2 regions of the Gryllotalpicola reticulitermitis genome follow, and region 2 is predicted to be linked to the other one. Evidence: predicted binding sites of a transcription regulator. Region 2 holds the regulator's gene; the other holds the start of a gene.
The links. Region 2 encodes LexA, which represses DNA repair genes until DNA is damaged. Its sites were predicted from a motif close to TCGAACANNTGTTCGA; they were not measured.
Positions count from the first base shown of each region.

Region 1 (7,433 bases), on a different contig from region 2:
GTGGCGACCACTGGCCGTCGGGCTCCTGCGGGCTCGCGATCAGAACGTTCTCGGCAAGGTTCGAGCCGACGGCGTGCAGCACCTGTGCGCCCTCGAAGCCGAAGAACACGATCGCCGCGAGAGCGACGAGCGCCCTGGCCGATGCCCGTACGAACGGCGCGCCCGCGGCCATGCGCTGAGCGAGTACGAAGATACAGACTGCGATGCCGGCACCACACAGCACGCTGACGATGTCACCGAGACCGGTGACGACGATGGACGCCACGGGAACGTCGCGAACCGTGCCGGTCATCTGCGTGAAGTACGCGGTGCTGCCCTGTGCAACGTAGGGCGCGCCGGACATCTCGTAGTGCGTGGGCTGCGGTGCCGGGAAGCCGGGGTTCCACGTCATGATGATTCCGCTCGAACGCTGTCCGAGACGTGTGCTGAGCTGAACGACCGCATCGACGAGCTCGATCGCCGCGAGCACGAGATACGCGAGCGACGTCCAGTAGATGAACCGAACCGCGTGCGATCGCGTAAGTGGGCGACCTGCTTCATCGACAGTGGACACGCGATAGAACATATCGATATTCGTTGGGCCTGTCACCGGCTTTGTCGCCTGGTGCCGGTGCCGGTGCCGGTGCCAGTGCCAGTGCCGGTGCCAGTGCTACTGCCGCTGCCGACACCGCTGCCGACACCGGTGCCAGTGCGGGTGTCGGTGCGAGTGCTACGTCCCGGATCGTCTGTCAGGACCCCCGAGTCTGCCCTCGCACCCACTTCACCCTCAGTGCGCAGCTGCATCATGAGCGCACTCTTCGACACGAGACGCGTCGGTTCCTTGCCTGGCCAGTGCAGCCAGTAGTTCGTGCCGCGCCTCTCGATATGGGCGCGGTGGTTGTGCAGGTTGAGGTGGTGGAAGCGGCACAGCAAGACTCCGTCGCGGGTTTCAGTTCGCCGGTTGGCGGGCCCTTCGCCCCACGGATTGATGTGGTGACCCTCGCAGGCAACCGCCGGCATGGCACAGCCGGGCTGGAGGCAGCCGCGATCGCGCAGGGCCATGGCCCGACGCTGTCGACCAGAGAACGTGCGCTCGTGCTTGGTGATGTCGAGCGCCTGCCCGGTCTCGTCGAACAGGATCGCGCCGAGCCGCCCGTCGCAGATCGCTGCGAGCAGCTGCGGCCCGGTGGCCGGCTCGCTCGACCCCTCCGCCCACGCGATTCCGGTCTCGGGCACAAGGCACGCTCCGTCATCGGCCCGGGGGCAGCGGCTGTGATCGTCCTGCTGGTGGCGGCGCGCCAGGTTCTCGGCGGCGACAGCCTGGTGCAACTCGTTTGTAGTGACCGCGATGGTCACACTCGACCCCGTACCGGCCGGGGCCGCAGCCCGCGCCGCGTCGCCGGCACCCGCACTGATCGCGGAGAGTCCGGTGGTGAGGGCGTTCACGAGCGTGTCGGCGAGAAGCTGCTCGTTGCTGCGCGCGTCTCGCTCGAGTTCGGAAGCTCGTGCACGCTCGTCGTCGGTCATGAACCGCGGGCCGCCGAGGCGAGGCGCGAGCTGGCGATACAGCGGTGCCCAGATCTGCCGGTCTGTGAGCGGATCGACAAGCAGGTGGTAGGCGACCATACCGTCGGTGCGGGTGATGCGTTTGAGTGACCGCTGCTCATGCAGCCGCTGCGCGTTGTGCGCGGCCCACTCTCGATCGAGGCAGGCGCGCATCGCGGTCGCAGCACGCTTCAGGTCTTCCGGTGTCAGACCCCCGTCCCAGCAATCGACGATCAGGCCGAGGGCCGCCTGCCGCCACCGCGAAGCCGCGTCAGCACAGCGAGGCTCACCGAGCCCGGCCTTGAGCCGGTCGGCCTGGTCGACGGTCAGCCACCCGTTGCGTACCGCGACAGCGACCGGCGCGTCCCACGCACCGGGCAACCCTGTCAGGTCGTCGACGGACCTGGCCGCGCATTCAGTGAGTACGGGCGCGCCCGGCTCGGTTTCCGAGTTGTCATCGGCCGCTGAGCCGTCGCCCGTCGGCGCTGGCGGCAACGGGGCCACGGCGTGCGCAGTCTCGAGCATGCCGCCGATGCGGACGGCCTTGATCGCGTCGCCGCGCGTGCTGCCGGTGATCTTCTGCACCAGTTCGGCCCCGGTGCGCACGCCCGCCCGCCGGGCCAGCGACGCCGGGCCGAGGTCACGGGCCGATTTCCTCTCGATGTCTGCCGCCAGCACCGCGATCGCGGCGTCGACGTGACGGCGCAATCTCGACAATTCACCCAGCAGCGCGGTCGCCGACGCATCCGCCAGCGCGGAGAGCTCATCGACGCCGGGCAGCGCTCCCACTGCCGTGGCGGTCAGCTCGCGCACCCGCTGGACGATTTCGGTCATGGAATAAAGCTACGAGAAACCACTGACATTCGGGCCGAGTGAGCCAGCCTGTGGATAACTCGATCACACCCGAACAACGCCGACTCCGAGACATCCGCTCGATCACGTATTCTATTCTCGGCATTCGAGATTCGCCCGCGAGCCTTACCCGCGCATCACCCGCTCTGCGCCGCGAGCCACTCCCGAATCGTCGGCAGCGCGTCGGGGTGGCGCGGCGTGCGCCCGTGGGTCGCGCCGTCCAGAAGCCGCACGGGTGTCGTCGGCCGGTACGACTGCATGCGCGCCGCCGCCCGCACGCGGATGTGGTCCTCGGTGCCCGCGACCATGAGCAGCGGCATGGGCAGGGTCGAGAGGGCGTGGGCGGGCACTCCGGGGTCTTCTTCGGTCTTGCGCATATAAGCCGCGAGCGCCTGCGGATCGTTCGCGAGCAGTGCGAGCGCGGTCGCACTGTCGAGCGGGTGCCCAAGGTGCTCGGCCCAGCGGTCGACGAACGCCTGCATGCCGCGCGCCACGATCGTGTCGATGACGCCGGGGAAGAAGGTCGCGTCGAAGATTCCCTGGCCGCCGGTGCGGGGAGATCCGCCGAGCGTGACGAGGCTCGCGAGCCGCCCCGGGTGCGAGTATCCGATCTCGAACCCGACGCGAGCGCCGAGTGAGTATCCGATGTAGTGCGCACGCTCGACGCCGACGGCCTCCATGACGGTGAGCACGTCGCCGACGAACAGTGCCTGGTCGTAGGAATCCTCGTCATAGGGCTTGTCACTGCGGCCGTGCCCCCGCAGATCGAGCGTGATGACCCGGTGCGTCGCCTGCAGCTCGCGTACCCAGCCGAATCCGCGCCAGATCGCCTGCGTGAGTGCGGTGCCGTGCACCAGCACGACGGCCGGCGCATCGGGGCGGGCGCCTTCGCCGAACACGCGGTAAGAGATACGGGTGCCGTCGAGCGGGTTCTCGACCAGGTCCACAAGATCCACGCGATCACGGTAGCGGCTCGCGCGCAGCACGGTTCGCGCTCAGCACAGGGCACGCGCCGAAGCATGCGCGACTCTCACACCGGGGCGCCCGCGGCGCGGGACGCACTGCGCACCCAGGTAGCCTGGACTCTGTGGCGCGCGCAGTCATCCTCGGCGGAACCGGCCTGATCGGCCGCGCGGTCGCGACCCGGCTGCTCGATGCGGGCTGGCAGGTCGACGTGACGGGTCGAGACGCGTCCCACCTGCCTGAGCGGCTGGCGGTTGCGCCCGGGCTGACCTTCACAGCGGTCGATCGAGCGGATGCCCGCGCGCTCCGCTCCGTCGTCGCCGAGGGCGCCGAACTCATCGTCGATTGCCTGTGCTTCACGGAATCCGATGCTCTTCTCATTGCGCCGTTCCTCGCTGACGCCGACGCTTCGGTGATGCTCTCGACCAAGGCCGTGTACGTCGACGAGTTCGGCAATCACGGCAACTCGCTCGCGAAGCCGGTTTTCCCGCTGCCGATCGGTGAGAGCGATCCGACTGTCGCGCCCGGCCGCGGCGATCCCACGAGCCGGGACGGCTACGGCCAGAACAAGGTGGCGGCTGAGAATGCGCTGCTCGACTCGGGGCTGCCGGTGACGGTGCTGCGCGCGGGGAAGGTGCACGGCGAGGGCGCGAAGCGCCCGCGTGAGTGGGTGTTCGCGAAGCGCGCACTCGATGGGCGCGGGCAGCTCGCGCTCGCGCATCGGGGTCGCGGAGGAGATCACACCACGGCGGCCGCGAACATCGCCTCACTCGTCGAGGTGGTAGCGGCGCAACCCGCAACCCGGGTGCTCAACGTCGGCGATGCGGATGCCCCGACAGGGCTGCAGATCGCCGAGACCGTCGCCGGGCGCCTCGGGCACAGCTTCGAGCCTGAGCTGCTCGATGACGACACCGACCCGGTCTACGGCGCTCACCCGTGGGACGTCGTGCCGCCGGTCGTGCTCGATCTCGCCGCGGCCGAGCGACTCGGCTGGCGGGGCGAGACGTTCCCCGCGACCGTCGGCGCCGAGCTGGACTGGCTGCTGCGCGAGCACGAGCTGGGGCGAACGGATGCTTTAGCCGACGACCCGTATTTCGCCCCGTTCCTCGACTACCGCCTCGAGGACGCCTATCTGCTGCTCCGCAGCCTCGAGAGAAAGCTCATATGACCCCGACTCAGCGCCTCGCCGTCTCGTCGACTCCCCCCGGGGAGCCGATGTCGGAGCACGGCCATGCGAACAAGAGCCACCTGGTGCTTGTGCGGCATGGCCAGACTGAGTGGAGCCTGTCCGGTCGTCACACGAGTGTGACCGATCTGCCGCTGACGCCCGCGGGGGAGCGGGAAGCGTCTGCGATCGCGGACCTGCTGAACGGGCATCCGTTCGGACTCGTGATGTCGAGTCCGCGCACTCGCGCGATTCACACCGCTCAGCTCGCGGGTTACGGTGACCAGCTGGTGGTCGATGACGACCTGGCCGAGTTCGATTACGGCGCCTACGAGGGGCTCACGACACCGCAGATCACGGAGCAGCGTGGGCTGAGCTGGAATCTGTGGCGAAACGGCGTGCCGGCCGGCGCGACTCCGGGGGAGTCGGCAGCCGACGTGCAGAAGCGGGCGAAGCGCGTCATTGCGCGGGCGCTCGACGTGATGTGGCAGGGCGAGGACGTCATCGCGTTCGCCCACGGCCACTTCCTACGTGCGATGGCCGCAGCGTGGCTCGGTCTTCGGCCGGTCGACGCGCAGGCCTTTCAGTTGTCGACGGCGACGGTGAGCGTGCTCGGGTTCGAGCACGCCCAACCTGTCGTCGTCAGGTGGAACACGCCAGGCGTGTTCCGGTTGTCGGATTCCTGACCGCCGGTTTCCGGGCAGCCGGGCTCCGACGCGCGCGGGTTACAGGTCGACGGTGTCGCCGGCGACGATGTCGAGCAGCTCGCCGCCGTTCTGCTGCGCGGCCCAGCCGATGCGATCCTTCGCCATGGCCTGTCCGGGGGCGGAGTTGATCGCCTCGTGCGTCGGGAAGGCGCGGCGCGGCTTCACGTCGAGAACGAAGTCGATCGTCTCGCCGAACTTGAGCCACGGGGCGCTCGACGGGGTCGCGAGCACATCGACCTCGACGCCGTCGGGCACGGTGAACGCGTCACCGGGGTAGTAGACGGCGCCGCCATCGACGGAGACGGCGACGTTGTCGACCACGGGGATGGACGAGTGGATGACGGCGTGCTTGCCGCCGAAGAACTCGAGTGAGAAGGGGCCGGCCGTGATCGTGTCGCCGGGGTTCACGGCCGTGACGTCGAAGCTCTTCACGGCGTCCTTGACGCCCTGCGGTCCGTAGATGGGAACTCCAGGGTTCGCGGCGCGGATCGCCTCGAGGTGCGGGTCGTCCCAGTGGTCGGCGTGCTCGTGGGTGATGACGACGGCGGCGACGTTCTCGACGTCGGGCAGGGGGCGGGCGAAGTTGCCCGGGTCGACGACGAGCTTCTCGCCGTCCTTCTCGAGGATGAACGCGGCATGTTCCAGCTTCGTGATGCGCATGTTTCCAGGCTATTCGGTTCGCCTATGCCGCCAACCCATGGATACCCCTAGATTGTGAGCCATGCCGCCGCTCCCGTCGACGCCGATGCCGATGCCGACGTCGAGACCGACGCGAGTGGTCGTCGCCGTCAGTCCGGCTGCCGCGTTCGGCCGCCATCACGGCGCCGGCGACTCCGTGTGCGAGGTGCTCGAGGCAGCCGGGCACGCGGTCGTGCCGGTTGTGGAGCAGAACTTCGAGCTCCTGCGTCGCGAGGTGGAACGAGAGCTGGAGAACGCGGCCGAGAGCGGCGCGCTGGTCGTCGTCGGCGGCGATGGCATGGTGAGCCTCGGCGTCAACGCCGTCGCGCAGACGGGCATCCCGCTCGGAGTGGTCCCCATCGGCACCGGCAACGACACGGCGCGGAACATCGGCATGCCGATCGGCGAGCCGGCCGCCGCCGGCCGACTGATCGCGGCGGCTCTCGAACGGCCACCGCATGCGGTCGACGCGGCGCTCGTCACCCACGGGGTGCACTCGACCTGGGTTGTCGGTGTGGTCTCCGCGGGATTCGACGCGGCAGTCAATGAGCGCGCGAACGTGATGACCTGGCCGAAGAGCCAGCGCAGATACACGATCGCGGTGGTCAGCGAGCTGTTCACGTTCCGAGCGCCCCGCTACCGGCTCACGGTCGACGGCGAGTCGCGCGAGTTCGACGCCATGCTGGTGGCGGTCGCGAACCATTCGTCGATCGGCGGCGGCATGCGCATCGCACCCGCCGCGACGATGGACGACGGCCTGCTCGACCTGGTCGTCGTCGAACGGATGTCTAAGCCACGGTTCCTGCGGGTGTTTCCCAAGGTGTTCCGCGGCGAGCACACGGAACTGCCGGAAGTGCGGATCGAGCGAGTGCAGCACGTGCGCATCGAGGCCGACGGGGTTGTCGCATACGGGGACGGCGAGCGGATCGGGCCGCCGCCTCTCGAGCTGTCCGTCGTGCCCGGCGCAGTCCTCCTGTTGCACTGAGCACCGCGATTTGAACCCGGGGTGACCGGCATGTAAACTCGTCTTTGTTGCGCTCACGGGCGCAGCAAGTCCGGCCCCATCGTTTAGCGGCCTAGGACGTCGCCCTCTCACGGCGGTAACGCGGGTTCAAATCCCGCTGGGGTCACAACAGCCCGCTTCCCTTGTTTTCCGGGGAAGCGGGCTTTTGCTTTGTGCCCGGTGCACCGCGCTGGAGCGCGCGATGATTGCCGCCGACTTGGCCGAGGTCGAGCCGGCGCTTCGGGCGGAGTGCACTCACGAGGTCGACGCCGCCCGTCCCCTCGACGATCTCGTCACTGGCCTGATCGCGATCGCGTCGGGTCAGTGAGCGTGAGGTTCATTCCCGTCCTTGACCGTCCGTACGCTTCGGCGCGCGAGCGCGGCCAGTGTGACGAGCACGGTGGCGACGGATGCTCCCACCATCACTTCCCGCGCGCCGAACGCCGCCGCGAGGGGTCCGGCCACGATCTGGCCGATGGGGATCGCGGCGAACGAGCCGAGGGCGTCGTAGGAGTACACCCGCGCGAGGCGGTCGGGAGGA
Region 1 covers NZ_JBHSCN010000003.1:206,164-213,596, forward strand. Annotated here, with positions in the region: gene ACFOYW_RS05025 (hypothetical protein) at 1-553, opposite strand, end outside; gene ACFOYW_RS05030 (HNH endonuclease signature motif containing protein) at 586-2,358, opposite strand; gene ACFOYW_RS05035 (alpha/beta fold hydrolase) at 2,514-3,332, opposite strand; gene ACFOYW_RS05040 (NAD-dependent epimerase/dehydratase family protein) at 3,464-4,507, shown strand; gene ACFOYW_RS05045 (histidine phosphatase family protein) at 4,504-5,190, shown strand; gene ACFOYW_RS05050 (MBL fold metallo-hydrolase) at 5,230-5,871, opposite strand; gene ACFOYW_RS05055 (diacylglycerol/lipid kinase family protein) at 5,933-6,874, shown strand; tRNA gene ACFOYW_RS05060 (tRNA-Glu) at 6,947-7,019, shown strand; gene ACFOYW_RS05065 (hypothetical protein) at 7,095-7,220, shown strand; gene ACFOYW_RS05070 (MFS transporter) at 7,214-7,433, opposite strand, start outside.
Region 1: ACFOYW_RS05030 (HNH endonuclease signature motif containing protein) is a predicted target of LexA. The motif match lies at 2,457-2,472, and genes of this name have one in related genera.

Region 2 (7,433 bases):
TGTGCAACCGTCATTTCGGCATCGGCGCCGACGGCGTGATCAGGGCGGTCCGCTCGGCGAACCTTGCAGACGGGGCGGCGGCGCTCGCGGAAGACCCCGCGGCCGAGTGGTTCATGGACTATTACAACGCCGATGGGTCGGTGGCCGAAATGTGCGGGAACGGGATTCGCGTGTACGCCGAGTTCCTGACGCGAAGCCGACTCGCCCTGCTGCCGCCGGGCGACACGCTGCCGATCGGCACGCGTGCGGGCGTGCGCGACGTGCAGCGCTCAACGCTCGGGTACCAGGTCGATATGGGGCGCTGGCAGTTGGAGGGCGGCGAGCCGCTCGTCAACGCCCGCGAACTGCGCGTCGCGCGGCCCGGCCTCGGCGTCAACGTCGGCAACCCGCACGTCGTCGTCGCGCTGTCGGACGACGCCGAGCTGGACGCGCTCGACCTGAGCTATGTCCCGGTACTCGACCCCGAGCCCGTCGACGGCGCCAACGTCGAGTTCGTGGTGCCGGGCGACCCGCTCGTCAAAGACGGCATCGGGCGCATTCGAATGCGGGTCCACGAGCGCGGGGTCGGTGAGACCCTCTCGTGCGGCACCGGCACTGTGGCGGCCGCGCTTGCGACGCGTCACTGGGCCGGTGAGCGCGCCCCGAGCGACTGGAGGGTCATCGTCGCGGGCGGCGAGGTCACGGTGCGCATGTTCCCCGCGGAGGACGGCGAGCACGTGGCGCTGAACGGCCCTGCAGAGCTCGTCTTCGACGGCGAGCTCACCCTCGCATAGCTAATCGGCGATGGGCTCGCCGCCGTGGCGACGCACGCGGAGCACACGGAACCCCTTGCTCGTCGTCGCCCGGGTGGTTCCGAACTCGGCGGGCAGGGACGCGTCAAGCCAGCGCTGCAGTGAGTCTGAGCCGAGATTCCGCGCGACGACGAGCCACGCATCCGACCCCGGCTCGAGCCGCGGCAGCCACGTCTGCATCAGGTTGTGCAGCTCACTCTTGCCGACGCGGATCGGCGGGTTCGACCAGATCGTCATGAACGAGGCGTCGGCCGGAACATCCTCGGGGCGCACGGCGTTCACATTAGTGAGACCCAACGACTCCGCGTTCCGGCGCACCAGGTCGAGTGCGCGTTCGTTGACGTCGACGGCCCATACCGTTGCGTGCGGCGAGCCGAGAGCAAGAGAGAGCGCGACGGGCCCCCACCCGCAGCCGAGATCGAGCAACTGGCCGCCCGGTGGCGGTGACGGGGTACTGGCCAGCAGCACCGAGGTGCCCACGTCGACGTGATCGGGACTGAAGACACCCGCTGCCGTCGTGACCGTCAGATCTCGGCCCGCGAGCCGCACGCGGATCGGCCTCAGCTTGGGGTCGCTTTCCGGCGACGCGCTGAAATAGTGGTCGCCCGAAGCCATGCCAGCAACGTACAGCACCGCCCCCGTCCACTAAAACACCCAGCGATCACGGCCCACGTGCATCGCAGACGCAAGTAGAGTAAGAGCTCAACGATGACCGAAGATCGCACTACCACCGGCTCAGCCGACACGACCCCTCGCACAGACAGCGACGACGTCGTCGCGCGTGTGCTCGCGAACGCAGACTCTCACGCCGCAGGCTATGCACTGTTCAGCCAGCGAGCGCAGGCGCTGCTCGATGTGACGGATGCGTCGTTCGTCGACACCGACGGCGAGCAGTTCGACCGCGAAGACCGTGCGTCACTGCGACGCGTCGGCGGTCTGTCGACCGAGCTCGATGACGTCACCGAGGTCGAGTACCGGCAGCTGCGGCTCGAGAACGTGGTGCTGATCGGCGTGTACTCCGGCGGTTCGCTCGACGACGCCGAGAACTCGCTGCGCGAGCTCGCGGCGCTTGCCGAGACTGCCGGGGCTGTCGTGCTCGACGGGCTGCTGCAGCGGCGACCGCATCCCGACCCGAGCACGTACCTCGGTCGTGGCAAGGCGCAGGAGCTTGCGAGCATCGTGAGTCATCTCGGCGCCGACACCGTGGTCGCCGACACGGAGTTGGCTCCGAGCCAGCGCCGTGCTCTGGAAGACGTCGTGAAGGTCAAGGTGATCGACCGCACGGCAGTGATCCTCGACATCTTCAGCCAGCACGCCAAGAGCCGCGAGGGCAAGGCGCAGGTCGAGCTCGCGCAGCTCGAGTACCTGCTGCCGCGTCTGCGCGGCTGGGGCGAGTCGATGAGCCGGCAGGCCGGCGGTCAGGTCGGCGGTGCCGGGAACGGCATGGGCAGCCGCGGCCCCGGTGAGACGAAGATCGAGCTCGATCGTCGGCGCATCCATACGCGCATGGCGCGACTGCGCAGGCAGATCAGAGAGATGAAGCCCGCCCGCGAGGCGAAGCGAGCGAATCGACGTCGCAATGAGGTGCCGTCGGTGGCGATCGCCGGCTACACCAACGCGGGGAAGTCGAGTCTGCTCAACCGCATCACGCGCGCGGGCGTGCTCGTCGAGAACGCACTGTTCGCGACCCTCGACGCGACGGTGCGACGTTCCGAGACGGCCGATGGCCGCCCGTACACCCTCGTCGACACGGTGGGCTTCGTGCGCAACCTGCCCCATCAGCTCGTCGAAGCGTTCCGCTCGACGCTCGAGGAGGTGCAGGACGCCGACGTGATCGTTCATGTGGTCGACGCGTCGCACCCCGACCCTGCAGCGCAGCTTCAGACGGTCCGTGACGTCATGGGAGAGGTGGGCGCCCGCGACATTCCGGAGCTCGTCGTCTTCAACAAGTCGGACCTGGTCGACGACGACACGCGACTGGTGCTCAGGGGGCTGGAGCCCGGTGCGGTGTTCGCCAGCGCGCGCAGCGGCGAGGGCGTCGACGAGGTTCTCGCCCGGGTCATGCGCCTGATTCCCGACAGGGCCGTGCGCGTCGAGCTGCTTGTGCCCTACGAGCGCGGAGAGGTGATCGCTGCGCTGCACGAGCGCGGCCGGGTCACTGCGACCGCATACACGGAAGAAGGCACTCGGGTCACCGCCCTGATCGACCCGACGCGGCTCGCGCCGTTCGAGCCCTACCGCCTCGAGGCGGTCGGCCTGTCGTGAGGGCGGCGGCGCGGCCTTAGACCGCGCGCAGCACCGCCACGATCTTGCCGAGCACGACGGCGTTGTCGCCGAGAATCGGCTCGAACGCCGAGTTGCGAGGCAGCAGCCACGTGTGGCCGTCACGTTGGCGGAACACCTTGACCGTCGCTTCGCCGTCGAGCATCGCCGCGACGATGTCGCCGTTGACGGCGTCCTGCTGCTGGCGAACGACCACCCAGTCGCCGTCGCAGATCGCCGCGTCGATCATCGACTCACCCGCGACCTTCAGCATGAACAGATCGCCGTTGCCCACGATGCGACGGGGAAGGGGGAATACCTCTTCCACCTGCTGGTCGGCCGTGATCGGAATGCCCGCAGCAATGCGGCCGACCAGGGGTACGAGCATCGCGTCGCCGACGGGCGCCTTCGCTTCGAAGTCCTCCGTCTGCTCCGTCGGTGCCGGCGGATCGATGAGGATCTCGAGGGCGCGCGGGCGGTTCGGATCGCGCCGCAGATAGCCGGAGAGCTCGAGCTGATTGAGCTGGTGCGTCACGCTGGACAACGAGGCGAGCCCGACCGCGTCGCCGATCTCGCGCATGCTCGGCGGGTAGCCGCGCGCCGCGAGTGACTTCTTGATCACGTCGAGGATCGCCAGCTGCTTGTCGCTGAGGTTCTTGCGCCTCCGGGTGCGGCGCTTGGGTGTGGTGTCTGCGGTCACGTGAATCCCCAATGTCGGTGGTCCCTGGTTGCATCCGTAACCAGTGATCCACAGATTAGCGACAAAGCACGCTTACTAGGCGTTGTGTTCGAGCGAGTCGCGAAAACCGGTGGATAGCTGCGTAATGCGCGAGCACTTGCGCGGGGGAGATATCGAAGATAGGTTCGGTGATGCGCCAAAAATCGAACGCATGTTCCGAATCGAGTGACGAAAGTGAAGGTTTGACATGAGCACCAGCATTGTTCACCTGTCCACGCCGCTCCGCGGCTCGCGACTGCGCATCACGGCGCGTGGCCGTGTGGTCCTCGCCGTGATCGTCGCGGCTCCGCTCGTCGCACTTGCACTGTGGTTCGGCCTCAACTCGGGCGTCGCAGGCGCCGCCGGTCAATCGCAGTCCTCGACCCCAGCGGTAGAGCACGTCACGGTCACTCAGGGCGAGTCCCTCTGGCAGCTCGCAGAGAAGATCGCGCCCCACGATGACCCGCGCGACGTCATCTCGGCGATCGTGGACTTCAACGACCTGCAATCCTCGGTCGTCATGCCGGGGCAGTCGCTTGCGATCCCGCCTCAGTTCAGCCACTAGCCCGTAATTCAGTCGCCGGGCGGTGGCCGCCTACGATTGTTGGGTGACGTCGCTCTCTGACCTCCCCATCCGTGACGATCTCCGCGGGCGTGAGCCGTACGGGGCTCCGCAGAATCATGTGCGGGTCGAGCTCAACGTCAACGAGAACACCCATCCGATTCCCGATGACGTGCAGGCAGACATCATCGCGCGCCTCGGTGCCGCGGTGGCGGGCGCGAACAGGTATCCCGACCGCGAATTCGTCGGCCTGCGCGATGCCCTCGCCGCTTACCTCGGCCACGAGCTGACTCGTGAGAACATCTGGGCGGCCAACGGGTCGAACGAGATCCTTCAGCAACTGCTGCAGGCATTCGGCGGACCCGGCCGCAGGGCGCTCGGCTTCGCGCCCACGTACTCGATGTATCCGCTGCTCTGCACCGGCACCGGAACGGAGTGGGTCGCCGCCGATCGAGACGCTGATTTTGAGATCTCCGCCCGTCATGCAGCCGAGTGGGTCGAGCGGGTGCGGCCCGACATCGTGATCCTCTGCTCTCCGAACAACCCCACCGGCACGCCACTCGCGCTCGATGTCATCGAGGCCGTGTACGACGCTGCGCCAGGCATCGTGATCGTCGACGAGGCCTATGCCGAGTTCTTCCCTTCCGGCGAACCCAGCGCGCTCACGCTGCTGCCCGGTCGGGAGCGACTCGTGGTCTCGCGCACGATGAGCAAGGCGTTCGCCTTTGCGGGCGTGCGGCTGGGCTACCTCGCCGCCGATCCCGCCATCGGTGACGCGCTTCGCCTGGTGCGCCTTCCGTACCACCTGTCGACTCTCACGCAGGCCGCGGCCGAGGCGGCCTTGGCGCACGCCGACGAGATGCTGGCGATGGTCGACGACATCAAGCGCCAGCGCGACCGAATCGTCGACGGACTGCGCGCACTCGGCTATCGCGTGTCCCGCACCTGGAGCAACTTCGTGCTGTTCAGCGGTGTCGACCACCCGCATGAGGTGTTCGACGAGCTGCTCGCCGAGGGCATCATCATTCGGGAGATGGGCATTCCGCACAGCCTGCGGGTCTCCGCCGGCACTGAGCCCGAGACCACCGAGTTCCTCGACGCGATGGCGCGGTATGTGGCGCGTCACGGCAGCCCGCGCGCGGCAGCGGCCGACACCGCGCCGGTAGGCTGACGGGCATGACGGCAGGCCCCCGTACCGCTTCCATCACGCGCGAGACGAGCGAGTCCCGAATCGAGCTGAGTCTCGACCTCGATGGCACCGGCACCAGCGACATCCAGACCTCTGTGCCGTTCTACGACCATCTGCTGACGGCGTTCGCGAAGCACTCGCTGACCGACCTGACGGTCCGGGCCAGCGGCGACACCCACATCGACGTGCACCACACCGTCGAAGACACCGGGATCGTGCTTGGTCAGGCCATCCGGCAGGCTCTGGGCGACAAGAGCGGCATCGCCCGGTTCGGCGACGCGACGGTGCCTCTCGACGACGCGCTCGTGCAGTCAGTGGTGGACATCTCGGGTCGTCCCTACCTGGCGCACACGGGGGAGCCGGCCGGGTTCGAGTTCCACCTGATCGGCGGTCACTTCACCGGCTCGATGGTGCGCCACGTCTTCGAGGCGATCGCCTACAACGCGGCGCTCACGGTGCACGTGCGCGTCCTCGGCGGTCGCGACCCGCACCACATCGCCGAGGCCGAATTCAAGTCGTTCGCTCGCGCGTTCCGGCAGGCGAAGGCGTTCGACGCCGCGGTGAGTGGCGTGCCGTCCACCAAGGGGGCGCTGTGAGCGACGCGGTGCCCCGGCCCACGGTCGTGGTGCTCGACTATGGCAGCGGCAACGTGCATTCGGCGGCCAAGGCCCTCGAGGCGGCAGGGGCCGACGTGGCGGTGACGAAAGACCGTCAGGCCGTGATGGATGCGGATGGCCTGGTCGTTCCGGGAGTCGGTGCGTTCCGTGCCGTGATCGACCAGCTGAAGGCCGTCCGTGGCGACGAGCTGATCGAGCGGCGACTCGCCGGGGGCCGCGCAGTGCTCGGCATCTGCGTCGGCATGCAGGTGCTCTTCGAGCGCGGTGACGAGCACGGTGCCGAGACCGACGGGCTGGGGGAGTGGCCCGGGCCCGTCACGCGACTCGACGCGCCGGTGCTGCCGCACATCGGGTGGAACACGGTCGACGCGGCTTCCGACTCGACGCTCTTCCGCGGTCTCGGGGGTGAGCGCTTCTACTTCGTGCACTCGTACGCCGCGCAGAGCTGGACGCTGGAGACGCAGCGGCCGTTCCACGCTGCCAGCGTGACCTGGGCCGAGCACGGCGGCCGCTTCGTCGCCGCGGTCGAGAACGGCCCGCTGTCGGCGACGCAGTTCCACCCCGAGAAATCCGGCGAGGCAGGCATCCGTCTGCTCGCGAACTGGCTCGACACGCTGTCGCGCTAGCCCGCCCACCGGGCTTTCACCACTCCACACCGCACCACAGGAAGACGCATGACCGATTCGACCTCTCTGCCCCCGCTTGTCCTGCTTCCCGCCGTCGATGTGGCGGGCGGCCAGGCTGTTCGGCTCACGCAGGGCGAGGCGGGCAGTGAGACGAGCTATGGCAGCCCGGTTGATGCGGCGCTCGACTGGGCGCAGCAGGGCGCCGAGTGGATCCACCTGGTCGACCTCGACGCCGCTTTCGGCCGCGGGGACAATCGCGAGGTGCTGCGTGAGGTGCTGCGTGAGGTCCAGGGTGTGAAGATCGAGCTCTCCGGCGGCATTCGCGATGACGCGTCACTCGAGCACGCGCTCGAACTCGGCGCGACCCGCGTGAATCTCGGCACCGCCGCGCTCGAGAATCCCGAGTGGGCCGACGCCGTGATCGGCAGGTTCGGCGAGGCGATCGCAGTCGGCCTCGATGTGCGCGGCACGACTCTCGCCGCGCGCGGGTGGACGCGCGAGGGCGGCGATCTGTGGCAGGTGCTCGAGCGGCTCGAGGCGGCGGGCTGCCGCCGGTATGTGGTCACCGACGTGACCAAGGACGGCACGCTGCGCGGGCCGAACGTCGAACTGCTCACCGAGCTCACGGCGAAGACCGACATGCCGGTCGTCGCGTCCGGCGGCATCTC
Region 2 covers NZ_JBHSCN010000004.1:196,070-203,502, forward strand. Annotated here, with positions in the region: gene dapF (diaminopimelate epimerase) at 1-773, shown strand, start outside; gene ACFOYW_RS07040 (class I SAM-dependent methyltransferase) at 774-1,406, opposite strand; gene hflX (GTPase HflX) at 1,500-3,056, shown strand; gene lexA (transcriptional repressor LexA) at 3,073-3,753, opposite strand; gene ACFOYW_RS07055 (LysM peptidoglycan-binding domain-containing protein) at 3,980-4,336, shown strand; gene ACFOYW_RS07060 (histidinol-phosphate transaminase) at 4,380-5,504, shown strand; gene hisB (imidazoleglycerol-phosphate dehydratase HisB) at 5,510-6,118, shown strand; gene hisH (imidazole glycerol phosphate synthase subunit HisH) at 6,115-6,765, shown strand; gene priA (bifunctional 1-(5-phosphoribosyl)-5-((5-phosphoribosylamino)methylideneamino)imidazole-4-carboxamide isomerase/phosphoribosylanthranilate isomerase PriA) at 6,814-7,433, shown strand, end outside.